DNA from 4 places in the Idiomarina sp. UBA4520 genome. Region 2 is predicted to be linked to each of the others. Evidence: predicted binding sites of a transcription regulator. Region 2 holds the regulator's gene; each other region holds the start of a gene.
The links. Region 2 encodes sigma-54, which starts transcription at its own class of promoters, with help from an activator protein. Its sites were predicted from a motif close to GTTGGCACGNNNNTNGNNT; they were not measured.
Positions count from the first base shown of each region.

Region 1: the regulator sigma-54 is predicted to act here: its motif matches at 1,510-1,528, upstream of B3850_RS00845 (P-II family nitrogen regulator).
Region 3: the regulator sigma-54 is predicted to act here: its motif matches at 1,742-1,760, upstream of B3850_RS02885 (DUF4168 domain-containing protein).
Region 4: the regulator sigma-54 is predicted to act here: its motif matches at 2,381-2,399, upstream of flhA (flagellar biosynthesis protein FlhA).

Region 1 is NZ_DGMK01000002.1:110,079-114,388, reverse strand. It holds gene glpQ (glycerophosphodiester phosphodiesterase) at 1-304, opposite strand, end outside; gene B3850_RS00850 (cysteine synthase A) at 297-1,349, opposite strand; gene B3850_RS00845 (P-II family nitrogen regulator) at 1,565-1,903, shown strand; gene B3850_RS00840 (ammonium transporter) at 1,915-3,102, shown strand; gene cfa (cyclopropane fatty acyl phospholipid synthase) at 3,174-4,289, shown strand; gene B3850_RS00830 (AI-2E family transporter) at 4,286-4,310, opposite strand, start outside.
Region 2 is NZ_DGMK01000004.1:153,197-157,506, forward strand. It holds gene lptA (lipopolysaccharide transport periplasmic protein LptA) at 1-235, shown strand, start outside; gene lptB (LPS export ABC transporter ATP-binding protein) at 237-962, shown strand; gene B3850_RS02115 (RNA polymerase factor sigma-54) at 984-2,444, shown strand; gene hpf (ribosome hibernation promoting factor) at 2,471-2,758, shown strand; gene ptsN (PTS IIA-like nitrogen regulatory protein PtsN) at 2,762-3,232, shown strand; gene rapZ (RNase adapter RapZ) at 3,223-4,074, shown strand; gene B3850_RS02135 (HPr family phosphocarrier protein) at 4,067-4,310, shown strand, end outside.
Region 3 is NZ_DGMK01000008.1:8,221-12,530, reverse strand. It holds gene B3850_RS02890 (TonB-dependent receptor) at 1-1,097, opposite strand, end outside; gene B3850_RS02885 (DUF4168 domain-containing protein) at 1,321-1,695, opposite strand; gene B3850_RS02880 (sensor histidine kinase) at 1,865-3,352, shown strand; gene B3850_RS02875 (sigma-54-dependent transcriptional regulator) at 3,352-4,310, shown strand, end outside.
Region 4 is NZ_DGMK01000015.1:62,784-67,093, forward strand. It holds gene ispH (4-hydroxy-3-methylbut-2-enyl diphosphate reductase) at 1-810, shown strand, start outside; gene B3850_RS07370 (PulJ/GspJ family protein) at 812-1,156, opposite strand; gene B3850_RS07375 (Type II secretion pathway-like protein) at 1,137-1,331, opposite strand; gene B3850_RS07380 (PulJ/GspJ family protein) at 1,350-1,874, opposite strand; gene B3850_RS07385 (prepilin-type N-terminal cleavage/methylation domain-containing protein) at 1,868-2,284, opposite strand; gene flhA (flagellar biosynthesis protein FlhA) at 2,442-4,310, shown strand, end outside.

The DNA of each region.
Region 1 (4,310 bases), on a different contig from region 2:
TTTCCGGAAATACCTGGGAAACATCGGTAATGTAATCCAGCACTTCGTCATGCAGCACAACAGGCACACTGTCACGGGTTAACTGTATGTCTTGCTCAATATAGTCTGCGCCCATTGCATGCGCCATAACGGTGCTGGCTTGCGAGTGCTCGGGTACATAACCCGATGCTCCCCGGTGTGCAATGTCTATAAACTGCGGTATTTTCAGGTCGGACAGTGACCCTTGCTGCGGCAGAACTTCCGCGGTTGCTGAAGAAACAATAACGCCCAGAAAACTTACCGCATAGACAAGTATTTTAGTCATTATTCCAGCTCACATTTAACACCTTATCGCCCAATGAACGATAGCGCTCAAACAATGCGTCTATCGGCTCCGGCTCAGTGCTCAACTCCCGGCCTCGAAGGTATTCCGGGTTATACAATTTACTGGCTGAACGTTCACCTAAGTCACAGGCGAAAGTCACAATACGTTGTCCAGCCCCTTTTTTCAGCGCTGCCGCTAAAGCAGCAGCAACATTCAGGGCAGAGCTGCTGCCGAGTACAATGCCGTCATGGTCGCGTACGTAACGGGAAATAGTCACTAAGTCCTGGTCCGGTAAGTTAACCGCATGGTCTATTTTTGCCTGCTTAAAGTTTTCCACTAAGCGCATAATACCGATGCCTTCAGTCATCGACCCGCCGTGTGATACATACTCGCCGGTTTTCAGAAACTCATAAATGCCAGAGCCGTCAGGGTCTGCCAGCCACACATCAATGGTCGAGTCCTGCTCTTTGAAAAACTTAGAATTACCGCCAATAGTACCGCCTGTGCCTGCCACCGACACAAAAACGTCGATATTGCCGTTCATTTGTTCCCAAATTTCGGGCGCAGTGTGCAGGTAATGCGCCCGTGCGTTACTGGTATTTTCAAACTGATTCGCCCACCAGCAGTCATCGCGCTCTTCGGCTAAACGACGTGCCGTATGGTAAAAGTGGTTTTCATTTTTAAAAGGTACCGGGTCCACCGCCATCAGCTCACCGCCGTGCAAGCGTATCATTCGCTCTTTTTCCGGAGTCTGATCATTGGGCATCACCGCCAGCATGTTTAATCCGTAAGCTTTAGCAACAACAGCCAAACCAATGCCAGTGTTACCCGCAGTACCCTCAACAACGGTCATCCCCGGCTTCAGCTCGCCACGTTCCATGGCATCTTCAATAAGCTGCTTTGCCGCACGGTCTTTAATAGAGCCGCCCGGGTTTTGAAACTCGCACTTCAGGAATATGTCGCACCCCGTCAAATCCGATAATGACGGAATACGTAAGAGATCGGTCTGCCCAATTAAGTCACTCTGACGTTCACCTACCAGCATGGCTAAACCCTTTAATCATTCAATAGTGTTGGTAAATAGTATCTCTTCTGAGCACACCGCATCAATAGGACTTTTTGGTGCAATGCACCCGCTTAGTGCAAGTTTCCGCTTTAATAAGCTCTTAAAAATAAATTTAACCTTAAAAATCAACACTTTGTTTTTTGGCATGGTTCGTGAAAGGCAAAGGTTAACACTGCATTAACAAGGTAAAGCCCATGAAAATGATTATCGCATTAATTAAGCCGTTTAAATTGGACGACGTGAAAGAGTCTTTATTCGAGATAGGCTGCCAAGGACTAACCGTATCGGAAGTCAGAGGTGTTGGTCGTCAAAAAGGACACACCGAACTTTACCGAGGCGCCGAATACACCGTTGATTTTCTCCCTAAAATTCGTATCGAAATTGCGGTTAGTGACGCGCAGCTAGAGCGAGCGTTAGAAGTCATTCAGTCAGCGGCGCAGACCGGCGCCATTGGCGATGGGAAAATTTTTGTCACCCCTTTAGAGCATTGCATACGCATTCGCACTGGAGAAACGAACGAACAAGCTTTATAGAGGAAGCACTCATGGAATCTCAACAGCACTTAGCGCAACTGCCTTATGTTTTAGACACTTTCTTTTTATTAATCTCCGGCGCCTTTGTTATGTGGATGGCCGCGGGTTTCTCTATGCTTGAAGCCGGTTTGGTCAGAGCTAAAAACACGACAGAGATACTGACTAAGAATATCACCCTATATGCGTTAGCCTGCCTCAGCTATTTGTTTATTGGTTATGCCATCATGTACCCAAATGCGGCGCCAACAGCCCACGCAGCTGACGCCGGCTTCTTTTTCCAAATGGTGTTTGTCGCCACCGCAATGTCTATTGTTTCGGGCGTTGTTGCAGAGCGCATGAAACTCAATAGCTTTTTACTTTTTTGTGTTGCATTAAGCGCCTTTATTTACCCAATCCAGGGCGCATGGAGCTGGGGTGGCGGTTTCCTGTCAGAACTTGGCTTCGTTGATTTTGCCGGTTCAAGTATTGTTCACCTAACCGGAGCATCCGCCGCTTTTGCCGCTGTTCTATTACTAGGTCCACGCTTGGGCAAATATTCTAAATCAGGTGCCGTAATGGCCATTCCAGGCGCTAATATGCCACTGGCCACTTTGGGAACTCTGGTTTTATGGTTCGGATGGTTCGGCTTTAATGGCGGCTCTCAGCTTGCATTAAGCTCTACCGCAGATGCCAATGCTATTGCTTCCGCCTTTGTGAATACCAACATATCAGCAGCGGGAGGAACGGTCGCGGCCTATTTGTTTACCAAAGTCTTTTTTAAAAAGGCTGACCTCACGATGATTCTAAATGGCGCCCTCGCAGGCTTAGTTGCTATAACAGCACAACCCGTTACTCCACCAAGTTGGCTGGCGGCCATTGTTGGCTTTACGGCAGGAATACTGGTTGTGCTATCCATTATTTTTCTGGACAAACTGCATATCGATGACCCTGTTGGGGCTATTTCAGTTCACGGGGTGGTGGGAATATTCGGTACCCTGGTCGTTCCAATCAGTGACTCGGGGGCAACTCTGCTTAACCAGTTGATAGGAGCATCCGTCATTCTGGCCTGGGGCTTTTTAACGAGCTTTGTCCTTTGGGGGTTACTGAAATTCACAATCGGAATAAGGGTCACCAAAGAACAAGAGTATGCGGGCTTAGATAAAGTGGACTGCGGCGTGGAGGCTTACCCTGAATTTATTCGCTCTCCGGAAGGACAGTGACTACTCATTGTCAGGGTTATAGCTTCCTGTTAAGTTAATGCGACATTTCTGGAAAGAATGGACCAAATGTTATGGCAACCTCTAAGGCATATGTTGAGGAATTATTAGCCAAGGCCGATATTCGCATTAACGGAAACCGCGCCTGGGATATGCAAGTTCATGACGAGTCTGTTTTTGATGAGGCTCTTTCGCGTGGCAACCTGGGACTTGGTGAGTCTTATATGGCTCGGCTGTGGGACGCCGAGTCACTGGATCAGTTCTTTTTTAAGCTGCTGCGCTCTGGCATTCAGGACGAAGTAAACCCTGCCCGGCTCATTTTTCATTCTCTGAAAAGCCGCTTATTTAACTTACAGGACAAGTCGCGTGCCTGGAAAGTCGGACAACACCACTACGACATGGGCAACGACCTGTATCAAGCCATGCTTGATGACAACATGGTCTATACCTGCGGTTACTGGGAAAAAGCGGATAACGTAAACGACGCACAACGTGACAAGCTAGAGCTATGCTGCCAAAAGCTAGGGCTGAAACCAGGCATGACGGTGCTGGATATTGGTTGCGGCTGGGGTAGCTTCATGAAATACGCTGCTGAAAACTATGGTGTGAAATGTGTGGGCGTCACCATTTCCAAAGAGCAGGTGGCGCTGGGCGAGAAACGCTGTGAGGGGCTACCTGTCGAGTTCCGTTTACAGGACTACCGTGACTTAAACGAGCAGTTTGACCGAGTCATTAGCTTGGGCATGTTTGAGCACGTTGGGCAGAAAAACTACGACGACTATATGGATGTGGCATTACGCTGCACCAAGCCTGACGGACTTTTTCTGCTGCACACTATTGGTAAAAACGTCAGTGATACTGCGGCAGACCCATGGATAAGCAAATACATTTTCCCCAACGGCGAAATTCCTTCTATTTCTCAAATTGGACAAGCACTGGAACAGAAGTTTGTCTGCGAAGATCTTCATAACTTTGGGGCGTATTACGATAAAACGCTCATGGCTTGGTTTGAGAACTTTGATGCGGCCTGGCCGCAGCTTAAAAGCCAGTTTGATGATGAGTTTTATCGCATGTGGAAATATTATCTGCTGTCTTGCGCCGGTGCTTTCCGCGCTCGCGACATTCAGCTTTGGCAGTGGGTATTATCGCCTAAAGGTCAGCTCGACGGTTATTTAAGACCGCAGCTTTAACGCTGCGGTTTATCGTCTTCA
Region 2 (4,310 bases):
TGAAATTAGTGCTCAAGCCAATAAGATAACCTACTTCCAGACTGAGCAGCGGCTTGAACTCAGTGGCGATGCAAAAATTTCGCAAGGTACCAGTAGTTCAAGTGGCGATACTATTGTTTATGACTTGGCTGAGCAAACCATCTCGGCAAGCAGTTCTGATACCGATAACGGACGCGTGATTACGATATTTACGCCGAAAACAAAAGACGACAAAAACGATAACGAGAACCCTTAATATGGCAACCTTACGAGTTAAACATCTCGCCAAAAGCTTTAAGCGTCGTCAGGTTGTAAAAGACGTTAGTCTGGAAGTCAGTCAGGGCCAAATTATTGGGCTGTTAGGCCCAAATGGCGCAGGGAAGACAACAACCTTCTATATGATTGTCGGCTTGATCAACAGCGACAAAGGCCAGATTTTACTGGATAAAGACGACTTAACCGCCCTGCCGATGCACGAGCGTGCTCGCCGCGGAATTGGCTACTTACCGCAAGAGGCGTCTATTTTCAGAAAATTGACCGTGCGTGATAACTTGATGGCTATTTTAGAAACTCGCAAAGAGCTCTCTGCAAACGAGCGCGAAGAGCAGCTCGACTCGCTGCTGGAAGAGTTTAATATTGGGCATATCGCTAATAGCCTGGGCATGAGTTTATCTGGCGGCGAGAGGCGCCGCGTTGAAATCGCCCGCGCATTAGCTGCTGAGCCCACGTTTATTCTGTTAGATGAGCCTTTCGCAGGCGTTGACCCTATTTCGGTTATCGATATTAAGAAAATTGTTGAACATTTGAAGCAGCGTGGTATTGGTGTACTTATTACCGATCATAATGTCAGAGAAACGCTGTCCGTTTGTGAACACGCGTATATTGTTAGCCACGGAGAACTTATTGCCAGCGGAGATGCAGAAAGTATATTATCGAATCAACAGGTTAAAGACGTTTACCTCGGTGAGCAGTTCACCCTTTAATGTGATACCGGGACGATAACCATGAGACAAAGTCTGCAGCTAAAAATTGGTCAGCAACTGACCATGACGCCTCAGTTACAACAAGCTATACGCTTGCTGCAGCTCTCTTCGCTCGACTTACAGGCAGAGATTCAAGACGCTCTGGACAATAACCCATTGTTAGAAGTCGAGAGTGAGCAGTCCCAGGACAGCGACAGCGCGGATCATGTAAACTCCTTACATAAAGACGACAGCCAACGAGAAACATCCGACGTTATTAAAACTCAGGAAATGCCGGAAGATCTGCCTGTCGACAGTACCTGGGACGATACTTATTCGTCATCTACGCCAGTCAATGGCGCAGCATCGAGCAGTAAGTCGTACGACGGCGACTACGAGGTTTACCAAGGCTCAACCAGCGAATCTCTGCAGGATCATCTCATTTGGCAAATGCAGCTCTCACACTTTTCTGAGGAAGACACCGCCATTGGCGAAGCCATTATTGAGGCTATTGACGACAACGGTTATTTAACCGCAGATATCGACGACATTATAGAGTCTGTGCGCCTACCCGAGGTTGGCGAGGAAGAAGTTTGCATGGTACTCAAGCGCATTCAACATTTCGACCCTGTCGGAGTTGGTGCGCGCACAGTTAGTGAGTGTCTCGCCATTCAGTTAAGACAACTGGATGACCGCACGCCCTTCAAATATGACGCCCTAACCCTTGTTTGCGATCATATGGACTTGTTAGGCAACCGCGACTTTCGCAATATTCAGCGCAAGCTGAAGCTATCAGAAAACGACTTACGAGAAGTCATGCGCCTAATTCAGCAAATGCACCCACACCCGGGCGAACAAGTTGCTCAGCAAGAAGTCGAGTACGTTATTCCTGACGTTGCAGTCATGAAAAAGAATGGCCGCTGGGTGGTCGAATTAAACCCCGATAGCGTACCTAAATTAAAGGTCAATGAAGAATACGCGGCACTGAGTAAAGCGGCGAAGTCCTCGGCAGACAGTCAGTATATTAAAAACCATACGCAAGAAGCTCGTTGGTTTATTAAAAGCCTCGAAAGCCGTAATGAAACACTGCTGAAAGTTGCCAACTGCATTGTCCAGCGCCAGCAAGGCTTTTTTGAGTACGGCGAAGAGGCAATGAAGCCTATGGTACTCAACGATGTCGCCGAAGCGGTAGAAATGCATGAAAGTACTATTTCACGAGTGACAACGCAGAAGTTTTTACATTGCCCAAGAGGCATTTTTGAACTGAAATACTTTTTCTCTAGCCATGTCAGTACAGAAGGTGGAGGTGAGTGTTCAAGTACCGCAATACGTGCTTTAATTAAGAAGTTGGTCGCTGCAGAAAATCGTAGCAAACCATTAAGCGACAGCAAAATCGCTGAACTGATAGCCGAGCAAGGCATCAAAGTAGCGAGGAGGACAATTGCGAAGTACCGGGAATCATTGAATATTCCCTCATCGAGTCAACGCAAGAGTCTTTTATAACTTGTAAACTGCAGAAGGAAGACGTTATGCAAATTAATCTTACTGGTCATCATATCGATATCACTGAGTCTCTGCGTGAGTATGTGGATACAAAATTTGCTAAGTTAGAGCGCCATTTTGACCATATAACCAACGTTCACGTCATCCTTAATGTTGAAAAAACGAATCAAAAAGCAGAAGCTACCGTGCATTTGAACGGCGGCGAAATTTTTGCTGACTCTGTTCACGATGATATGTACGCAGCGATTGACGGCTTAATCAACAAACTCGACCGTCAGGTTATTAAACACAAAGAAAAAATGAAAAAGCATTAGTCCATGCAAATAAGTGAGTTGTTAAGCCCCGACTGCACCAAGTGTGCAGTCGAGGGTGCAAGTAAAAAGCGGTTATTAGAGACCATTAGCCAAATTGTTGCGCCGAAACTGTCAGGCATTACCCGTCATGACATTTTTGAAAGCCTTATAAATCGCGAGCGCTTGGGAAGTACCGGCATTGGTTTAGGTATTGCGATACCCCATGGACGACTCGCTAAAGCCAGCCATCCGGTTGCCGTATTATTGACGTTGGATGAGCCGATTGAATTTGACGCTATTGATAACCAGCCGGTTGATATTGTTTTTGCGCTGTTAGTGCCTGAGTCAGAGCATGAAAACCATTTACAGACACTGGCCGCAGTTGCACGTCGCATGAACGACAAAGATTGCACCAGAGCACTTCGCAACGCTGATACAGACAACGCACTTTATCAACTATTTATTGGGGAAGGTGAAGATAAGCCATGCAACTGATTATTGTCAGTGGTCGCTCGGGATCGGGTAAAACTATCGCCCTTCGAGTACTCGAGGATCTTGGCTTTTACTGTGTCGACAACTTACCCATTAGCCTACTACCAACACTGGTCCATGCGGTCATGGAACAGTATTCTAAAATTGCCATAAGCATTGACGTTCGCAACTTGCCAGAGCATTCAGAAGAGCTGCTCGATTCACTGAATTTTCTACCCAAAGGGGTTGAACCCGAAGTGCTATTTATTGATGCCGACGACAACACCCTGCTTAAGCGATTTGGTGAAACACGCCGGTTGCACCCGCTGTCGCAAAAAGAGTTACCTCTGGTTGATGCATTACAAGCCGAGCTTAAATTGTTAGAGCCCATTATGGAGCGCGCTACCTGGCGCCTCGACAGCAGCGACTTGTCATTGCATCAACTTAGCGAAGAGGTGCGAGAGCGTGTATTAGGCAGAGCAGATAAAAAACTGATTATCGTCTTTCAGTCCTTTGGTTTTAAGTACGGGCTGCCTAAAGACGCCGACTTTGTGTTTGACGCTCGCATATTGCCTAATCCGCACTGGCAACCCGAGCTCAAATTGCTCACGGGGTTAGACCCGGATGTGCAGCATTATTTCCGACAACAGCCGTTAGTGACTAAGTTTATTTATCAGCTCGAAAACTTTTTGGGAACCTGGCTGCCACACTTTCAGCGCAGCAACCGCAGCTACTTAACGATTGCTACAGGCTGTACTGGCGGGCAGCATCGCTCCGTTTATATTTCTCAGCAGTTAGCAGAGCGTTTTGAACAAAAATCGGTGAAAGTTCAAGTCCGTCATCGGGAGTTAAAGCAGCATGACTAAAGCTTGCAAGACACTTGTTATACGCAATAAACTAGGACTTCATGCTCGGGCAGCCACTAAACTTGCGCAGCTCACGCAGTCATTCAAATCTGAAATTACCGTTCAGCAAGGCGAGCAGTGTGTTAACGCAGCAAGTGTTATGTGTTTAATGCTACTTGCCAGTCAACAGGGCAAGTCGGTTGAGGTTTGTGCTGAAGGCGATGACGCAGAAGACGCATTAGTAGCAGTAAGTGAAT
Region 3 (4,310 bases), on a different contig from region 2:
GGGCCTGCATCAACGGTACGGAAAAAGTTGATGTCTACACGCTCACCCCAAGGGTTGTTAGGGTGGTCTGCTGGCACATAAAGACCAGCGTCAGCATCTAAAGGTGTTGGTGCACCACCGGCTTTAGAGCGGTTATGCTGAGCGGCTATTTCAATGTAACCTTCGACGTCACGAGAAAACTCTTTGCGAGACTGGATTATTGCGCCCACACGCTCTGCTTCAGGGAAGATTTGAGCATAAGGACCGTAATCAAATACACAGCGAGTACCTACTTCAGAGCCAGGAGGGCAATCTGGATCGGGTTGCTCAGCTCCGTCAACGATAAAGCTTCCTGGGAAACCACGAGAAGAACGGAAATCGTTACCACCCCAAGGTGCTTGGTTTGCTGTGCCGTTACGACCAAATTCAGCACCGACTATAGAGGTGTTTTTCCAGTAGTCTAGAATCATGGTGGTGTTACTGTCATCACCACCGGTACCCCAGACTAAGCTCATGCTGGTTTCTTCGTAGTTCACATCACCGGTGGTACCACCGTGACTAGCTGTTAATTCAGTACCGACGAAATCGTCGCGTAGAATAATGTTTACAACACCGGCTACGGCGTCAGAACCATAAATAGCCGACGCACCGTCTTTAAGAATATCGATACGTTCAATGGCTGCGACTGGAATCGAGTTAATATCGACAAATGAATTAGCAACGCCTTCTGCGAACGAAGATACAGCGACACGACGTCCATTTAACAGAACTAAGGTCGAATCGGCACCAAAGCCACGCAAACTGATTGCAGCGGCACCGTTTGCAGTGGTGTCCTGACTGTTACCCTGAGTTGAGAAGGTGCCTACACCGGCAGATGGCAGACGCTCTAAAAGTTGTTGAAGGTTGTTAAAACCGGAAGCTTCAATACTTTCCCTGTCGATAACTTCGACTGGAGAAGCGCCTTCCATATCGGTTCTCGAAATACGTGAACCTGTAACCTGAATTCGTTCTAAACGCTCGTCTTCTGCTTGAGCGTCCTCTTGTGCAAAACTGTTTGGCGAATGAAACAGTGCGCCAACAGCTAGAGCACATAATGAGTACTTAAATGCTGTTTTCATTGTTGTTCTCCCCGCGATGGATAACATTTTGTTTTTCTTGTAACTATCGACGATAGTACTTAGTTGTTATTACACCAAATTAACAAATGATCAAGCGTTACACGCTAAATTGTGGGGATAGGTGGTAATTATGGTGGGACCACTACGACTTTAGTCGTAGTTACAAATAAAAACGGCCGGCTAAATTGCCGGCCGTTTCTCAATGGGGGTTCGCTAAAACGAATTAAGAATCAGAGGTTAACTCTTCCAAACGAGCACGCAGTTCTTCGTCGTTCTGAGCTTGCTGAATAATCATGTTGTACTCTTGAGGAGTAAGGCCTGCGTCTTCAACAGCCGCAATCATTTCTTTTTGAGCAGATTGCTGAATTCCGCGAGCTTCTTCTTGGTTTTCAGCGTTTTGGAACTTTTCACGATACTTTTCAGTAACGCCTTGTACTTCTTCCATTGCCGAAACAAACTTAACTAACATGCCTTCGGTAATTTCCTGAGTTTGCTGCTGTTGCTGAGCCATGTTGCCTTGAGCTTGTTGCTGTTGAGCCATAGCTGCAGTGCTACCCAGTGCGAATACCGTTGCTAATGCGATAATTGTCTTTTGCATGATAATCTCCTTGTTGATTCTGTCAGATTTACTAACGCTCTTACTAAAGCGAAGACTGTGCCAACTTTACAAGTAACTGTTTTTAAAGTGCTTTATTTAGTTCGATTAAAAGCAACAGAAAGAATCCTTAAAAATGTGTATCCTGAAGACACAGTCAAAGGAGGCGTGTGTGACAAAAGTATACAATTGGTCTCTATCGAGCCTGCAACGGCGGCTACTGGCTTATGTTGTGGTTCCTATGCTGCTGATATCGGGCGCGGCAATCACCGTTGGTCTTCAGGTAGCTTCAGAAAATGCTAATGACCGCCTGAAAAGCGACTTAGAGTTATTGGGACGCGCGATTAGCTTACCTATTAGTGATGCGTTGCTGAATAACGACTTAGATACGGTGCAGGCCAACCTGGACTCAGTATTTAGCATTGGCCGGGTTTATGGAGCCTCTGTATATAACGTCTATGGTGAGCAGGTTGCTGAAGCGGGCGTAACGGAAACCGATTTAAGTAACAGCCGCCTTGCTTTGCAAACCGTACAAACAGGCATCAAACAGGACGATTACCGTCGCGTAGAGGGACGTGATGTCTTTTCTCAGTTTCTTCCCATTGTCGATAGAGGTGGCCGAATTATCGGGCTACTGCAAATTAATCGCCGGGCGAGTGACTTCGATGAGTCTTTCGAAGAGCTTAGCCAATATGCTTGGCTAACCTGGGGAGCCTTTGCGCTCATTACCATAGCGGTGCTGGTTTTTGGACACTATCGAGGCGTTGGGCGACATGTGGTTCAATTGAAAGACGCCATGTTGCAAGTGGCTGGGGGGAACCGTACAGCCCGTGTAAAACCTGAGGGACCTTCTGAGTTGCAGGAGGTTGCGCAAGGGCTTAACCGAATGCTGGACAGCATAGAGCAAGCCGAAAAAGAATTAGAACAACGCCGACAACACGAAGCCTCGCTTCAGCAAGCATTACGCGAACAAGAAAAGATGGCGGCAATAGGAAGCGTTGCCAGCGGCGTTGCACACGAACTTGGGGCTCCGCTTACCGTTATCGACGGACGTGCCAGCCGGCTACTAAGAACCCATAAAGATGAAGAGAGTCAGCGTCAATTGCAGGCCGTTCGCGGTCAGGTGCAGCGGTTAACCGGATTGGTCAACCAATTGCTCGCGTTCTCCAGAACGCCAGTTCAGCACCGAGAGTCTATAGCGCTGGCAACCTTGATAGATACGGCAATAACCAGCATTCAGTTTGAGCAAGACAAAGGCGCCGCCAGAGTCGAACTGGGTGAGTTACCTGCTGTCACACTAAAAGTTGATATTAAACGGTTGGAACTGGCCTTGGTCAACGTGATGCGTAATGCGCTACAGGCAGCACAGCACGTGGTGAATATAAACGCAGAGGTCGACAGCAATAGCGCGTTGAAAATAATTATTGATGATGACGGTGAAGGTCTGCCTGACAATATGAAAGAAAAAGCCTTGCACCCGTTTGAGACCAATAAACCACAAGGTAAAGGCACCGGTTTGGGGCTGACGATAGTGAAACATGTTTTGAGTGATCATCAGGGCGAATTGACGTTAACGAATAACGATAAGGGTGGCTGTCGCGTCATTTTATGTTTGCCGGCATCGAGTCTGGCCGATAAGCCTGCACTAGGAGGTCAATAATGGCGGTACTTAAAGCTGTCATAGGTGTTGTTGAAGATGACCCTGCATTACAGGAGCTTTTGGTCGAAGAACTTGAAGCGGAAGGCTACCAGGTGGATGCCTGGGGAAGTTTAGAAGACTTTAAGAGCAGCAATGCAAGCCCTGACTTAATTGTCAGCGATATACGCCTGCCCGGAGAATCGGGTTTAACCTTACTGGAAGACTTGAAGCAGCACGATAACCCGCCTGCGCTACTGCTGATAACGGCATTTGGCACGGTCGACCAGGCGGTTGATGCGCTGAAAAAAGGTGCCGATGACTTTCTGACAAAACCGCTGGATATTGAGCACTTGCTGTTGAGCGTTGAACGGATATTAGAGCATCGCTCATTACAGCGGGAACTGAAACGTTATAAACAGCAGCAGAAAGGTCCCGGTGGCTTGGTCGGACAAAGCCCGGCTATGCGCAAGCTTTATGACCAAATTGAACACATTGCGCCAACCGGCGGCAGTGTTCTTATTACCGGCGAAAGCGGTACAGGTAAGGAGTTAGTGGCTAAAGCCTTACATGAGCTGAGTGATAGATCTGACAAGCCTTTCCAGGCGGTAAACTGTGCGGGTATTCCAGCCGACTTAATGGAAAGTGAGTTCTTTGGTCACACGGCGGGGGCTTTTACCGGCGCGCAGAATAAGCGGCAGGGGCTTTTAAAGCAAGCCGACGGCGGCACCTTATTGTTGGATGAAATTGGCGAAATGCCAATGGCGCTTCAGGCCAAATTATTGCGTGTTTTACAAGAAGGCACGATAAGAGCCGTTGGTAGCGACAAAGAAGAGCAAGTTGATGTTCGCATTCTTGCTGCGACGCACCAGGATTTAGAGCGGTTGGTTGAAGAGGGCAAATTCCGGCAAGATTTATTTTATCGTCTGGAGACGTTTAGCCTGCGAGTTCCTCCGTTACGAGAGCGAGGAGAGGATATCGA
Region 4 (4,310 bases), on a different contig from region 2:
GTCAATAAACTACGTGACGCAGGCGCCATTTTTGTTGAAGAACTACATGAAGTGCCAGACGATCATATCGTGATTTTCAGTGCTCACGGCGTTTCTCAGGCGGTGCGTCAGGAAGCCAAAGATCGCGGTTTAAAAGTGTTTGATGCCACGTGTCCTCTGGTAACCAAAGTACATATGGAAGTCACCCGTGCCAGCCGCAAAGGACACGAGTGTGTGCTCATTGGTCATGCCGGCCATCCGGAAGTTGAAGGCACAATGGGCCAGTATAAAAACGAAGAGGGCGGCATTTATCTGGTTGAGTCGCCGGAAGACGTTGAAAACCTGGAAGTGAAAGATCCGAAAAATCTTCATTACATGAGCCAAACAACGTTGTCGGTTGATGACACTGCCGACGTTATTGAAGCCCTGCGTCAGAAATTCCCAGATATTAACGGCCCACGAAAAGACGATATTTGCTATGCCACCCAAAACCGTCAGGACGCAGTGCGTGAATTGGCTAGTGACGCGGATATAATGTTGGTTGTCGGAGCGCGCAATAGCTCAAACTCAAACCGTTTGCGTGAGCTGTCAGAAAAGATGGGCACACCGGCCTACTTGATTGATGATGCCAGCTGTATTGATAAGTCATGGCTTGAAGGCAAAAAGAAAGTCGCTGTCACAGCCGGCGCTTCAGCACCTGAAGTATTGGTGCAGGAAGTTATTGCCAAGCTTCAGTCCTGGGGTGGAAAAACGGCTGTAGAACTCAGTGGCCGCGAAGAAAACATCACTTTCTCTATTCCACCAGAGTTAAGACCTCATCCAGCAGCGTAATTTATCGAGATAACCAGATTTCCAATGAGTACAAACGCCTTTCTCCTCGACTTATCTTGATGTCGACCGTGGCATTGTCCTCGTCTAATGAATTCACATTGGAGATAATGGTGAACCCGTTCTCAGTAGTTTGGGCAGGTGGGGGAGAGCCATTTTCCCAAGCAAGGTGAGAGTCCTGTATATAACTATTTAAAACCTCAACAGCCTGAGCTTTGCGCTCAGCTCTCTCAATAGCAGTTAATCCTATCTGAAGCAGTTGCTGGCTGCTTACAGCCCACATAGCAACAAGTGCGGAAGCCACTAATGTCTCAACCAGCGAAAAGCCTTTACTGCTGCGATAACTCATAAAGCGCTTTTTGTTGGTTAAAGTCAGCCGCAAGTTGTTCAGAAAGCACTTCCCACTGATGAGCTTGCTGAGCTTCCAGCATTTGCGCATAAAACAACAGAGCAGCCAAGCTCGCGGAGCTAAGGCTTATGAGTGTGACTAAAGTTAATATCAACGCGAATCCTTTCGCTTTCATAATGAACATCCATTTCTGTTACTGAGGGAAAACCGTAATTGTCCGATTAAATTGTTGTTCCTGAACGCCTTGGGTTGTCTCTCGCGAAATCAACAATGTAATAAACAACTTTGAGCTGTTTTCTGAATTTAAGGAGGCATCAGCCTCAACCTGTAATTCCTGAACGTAAAATTGCGCTCTATCGGTTAACGACTGCCAACCATAACCCGCGCAGTCCAGCGTCATCGGGTTATGTTGTAATTGATAACCTCTAACCCTAAAACCGACAGAGCCTCCGTTTTGTGTCGGAAAGATATAGCAACCACGCTCTGGGTTTTGCACGCCTTCAACCATCGAATTGCTTAAACTGCTAAAAAACTCCTCTGCAACCGCTTGCCCGCTCAACGTAAACCGTGCCTTTGAAACGGAGCTATGTTGAGCGCCTTTCTGCCATTGCAATAGCTGTTGTGCAGTCATGACAATAACGGCTCCCAGTGACGCAGCAACAAGCACTTCAATTAAGCTGTATCCATTACTTTTTTGAGCGTGCTTTCTGACTAGCATAAGGACAAACCAGGCAAAACTGGACCATGACTGACACAGGCGCGTATTCGACCCTTGCTGCTAATAATGACTTTCACGGTATTACTTTCGTTCGTGATACGAATATGCCCGGGCGCAGCACCGCCAGAAACACCGTAGAATATTAACGGGCTTGTTGAGCTATAAGTCGACTCCGTTGCCAGCTCAAACACATATGAAGGCCCTTCGAGAGGCACGAGATCCGCCATTATATTGTCCTCCGCTCGTTGTGCTTTTGCTTTGACTTGGTATAAATACGACAGCCACCGAGAGCTCGCCTGCTGCAGTAATAAACTTTCAGTCTGCTGTTTGAACAAAGGCATCGACAAGGCACCTAACCCAGCCGTTATAGCCAATGCAATCAGCAATTCAATTAAGGAGTAACCGCGCACAGAGCCCCCTGTTATTCGAAGTGAAGATAGTTTAGCCGTAAGCAGAAAAATGTCTGTAAGCTAGTTCGCAATGTATTGTCAGCAAGTATTTAAAAAGCTGGCTCGATTCTTGAATAAAACACCGCAGGTTCAACTTTTTGACGCAACAGGAAGACGTATGGCGAGCGGTGCCGAAAAGTTAGTAAGTTTAAGAAATTTCACGCAAAACAATGCCCATTTAATTAAAGGCTTTGGTACACCTTTAGCCATTATGGCCATTTTGGCGATGGTGGTGCTGCCTATTCCGGCAATGGTGCTGGATATTCTGTTTTCGTTCTCTATTACACTATCGCTAGTGGTTATGCTGGTTGCGGTTTATACCCAACGACCACTGGATTTCGCTGCCTTTCCGACAGTTCTGCTTATCGCCACAGTACTGCGGCTTAGCTTAAACGTGGCATCGACACGTATCGTTTTACTCGAGGGCCACAATGGGCCGGGCGCAGCAGGTAGCGTCATTGAAGCCTTTGGTAGTGTTGTCATCGGCGGTAACTACACCGTTGGTTTAGTGGTCTTCGCCATTCTCGTTATTATTAACTTCGTGGTTATTACTAAGGGTGCGGGGCGTATCTCCGAAGTAACCGCTCGCTTTACGTTGGACGCCATGCCCGGTAAACAAATGGCCATTGATGCGGATTTGAACGCAGGTCTCATTAACCAGGAAGAAGCTAAACAGCGACGCAGTGACGTCACTCGGGAAGCTGACTTCTACGGCTCGATGGACGGTGCCAGTAAATTTGTTAAAGGCGACGCCATCGCCGGTATTCTTATTCTGCTTATCAACATTGTTGGTGGTCTGCTCATTGGTATGATCCAGTACGGACTGACCTTCGGTGAAGCGGTAGAAGTCTACACGCTACTGACCATTGGTGACGGCTTGGTCGCCCAAATTCCAGCGCTGTTACTGTCTGTTGCGACTGCAATTATTATTACCCGCGAAAATGACAGCAAAGACATGGGTGACGCAGTCGTTCTGCAGTTGCTCGACAACCCGAAAGTATTGGTTATTTCCAGTTCAGTATTGTTCGCTATGGGTGTTATTCCGGGCATGCCGCATTTAGCGTTTCTAAGCATGTCGGCGGTTCTTGCGGGCGCTGCATACTTCAAACTTAAGAAGAACAAGACCGAGCAAGGCGAGCTGGTTGAAAAAGAACAAGAGCAGCAAGTTCAGCAGGCACAGCAAAAAGAACTGTCCTGGGACGATGTTCGACATGTTGACACCATTGGTTTGGAAGTTGGCTACCGCCTTATTCCGCTGGTAGACAAGCAACAAGGCGGTGAGCTTCTCTCCCGTATTAAAGGTGTGCGTAAGAAGCAGTCGCAGGAATTCGGCTTCCTGGTACCCGCGGTGCATATTCGGGATAACCTCGACTTAGGGCCTAACAGCTACCGTATTACATTAATGGGTGTGACCATGGGTGAAGCGGAAATTCGCCACGATTGGGAGCTTGCTATTAATCCGGGTCAGGTCTTCGGGGAACTTGAAGGCGAAAAAACCACTGACCCTGCTTTCGGTCTGGACGCAGTGTGGATCCGCCCAGAGCAAAAAGAGCACGCCCAAACTCTGGGTTACACCGTAGTGGATGCTGCGACGGTAGTGGCCACTCACTTAAGTCAAATTGTTACTAACCATGCGTCGCAACTGCTGGGTCATGAAGAAGCTCAAGAGCTGCTTGATAGACTGGGTCGCACGCATCCGAAATTGGTGGAAGGACTTATTCCTGACTTATTGTCCCTGGGCAACTTCGTGAAAGTGTTACAGAACTTACTGGATGAGGGCATTGCCATTCGCGATATGCGCACCATTGTGCAAACGCTGGTTGAGTATGCCGGCCGCAGTCAGGACCCTGACGTATTAACGGCCGCTGTGCGAATTTCTCTGCGCCGACTGATTGTTCAGGATATCTCTGAAGGTGAAACAGAACTGCCTGTCATAACTTTGGCGCCAGAGTTGGAACAGATGTTGCATCAGTCACTACAGATGGCT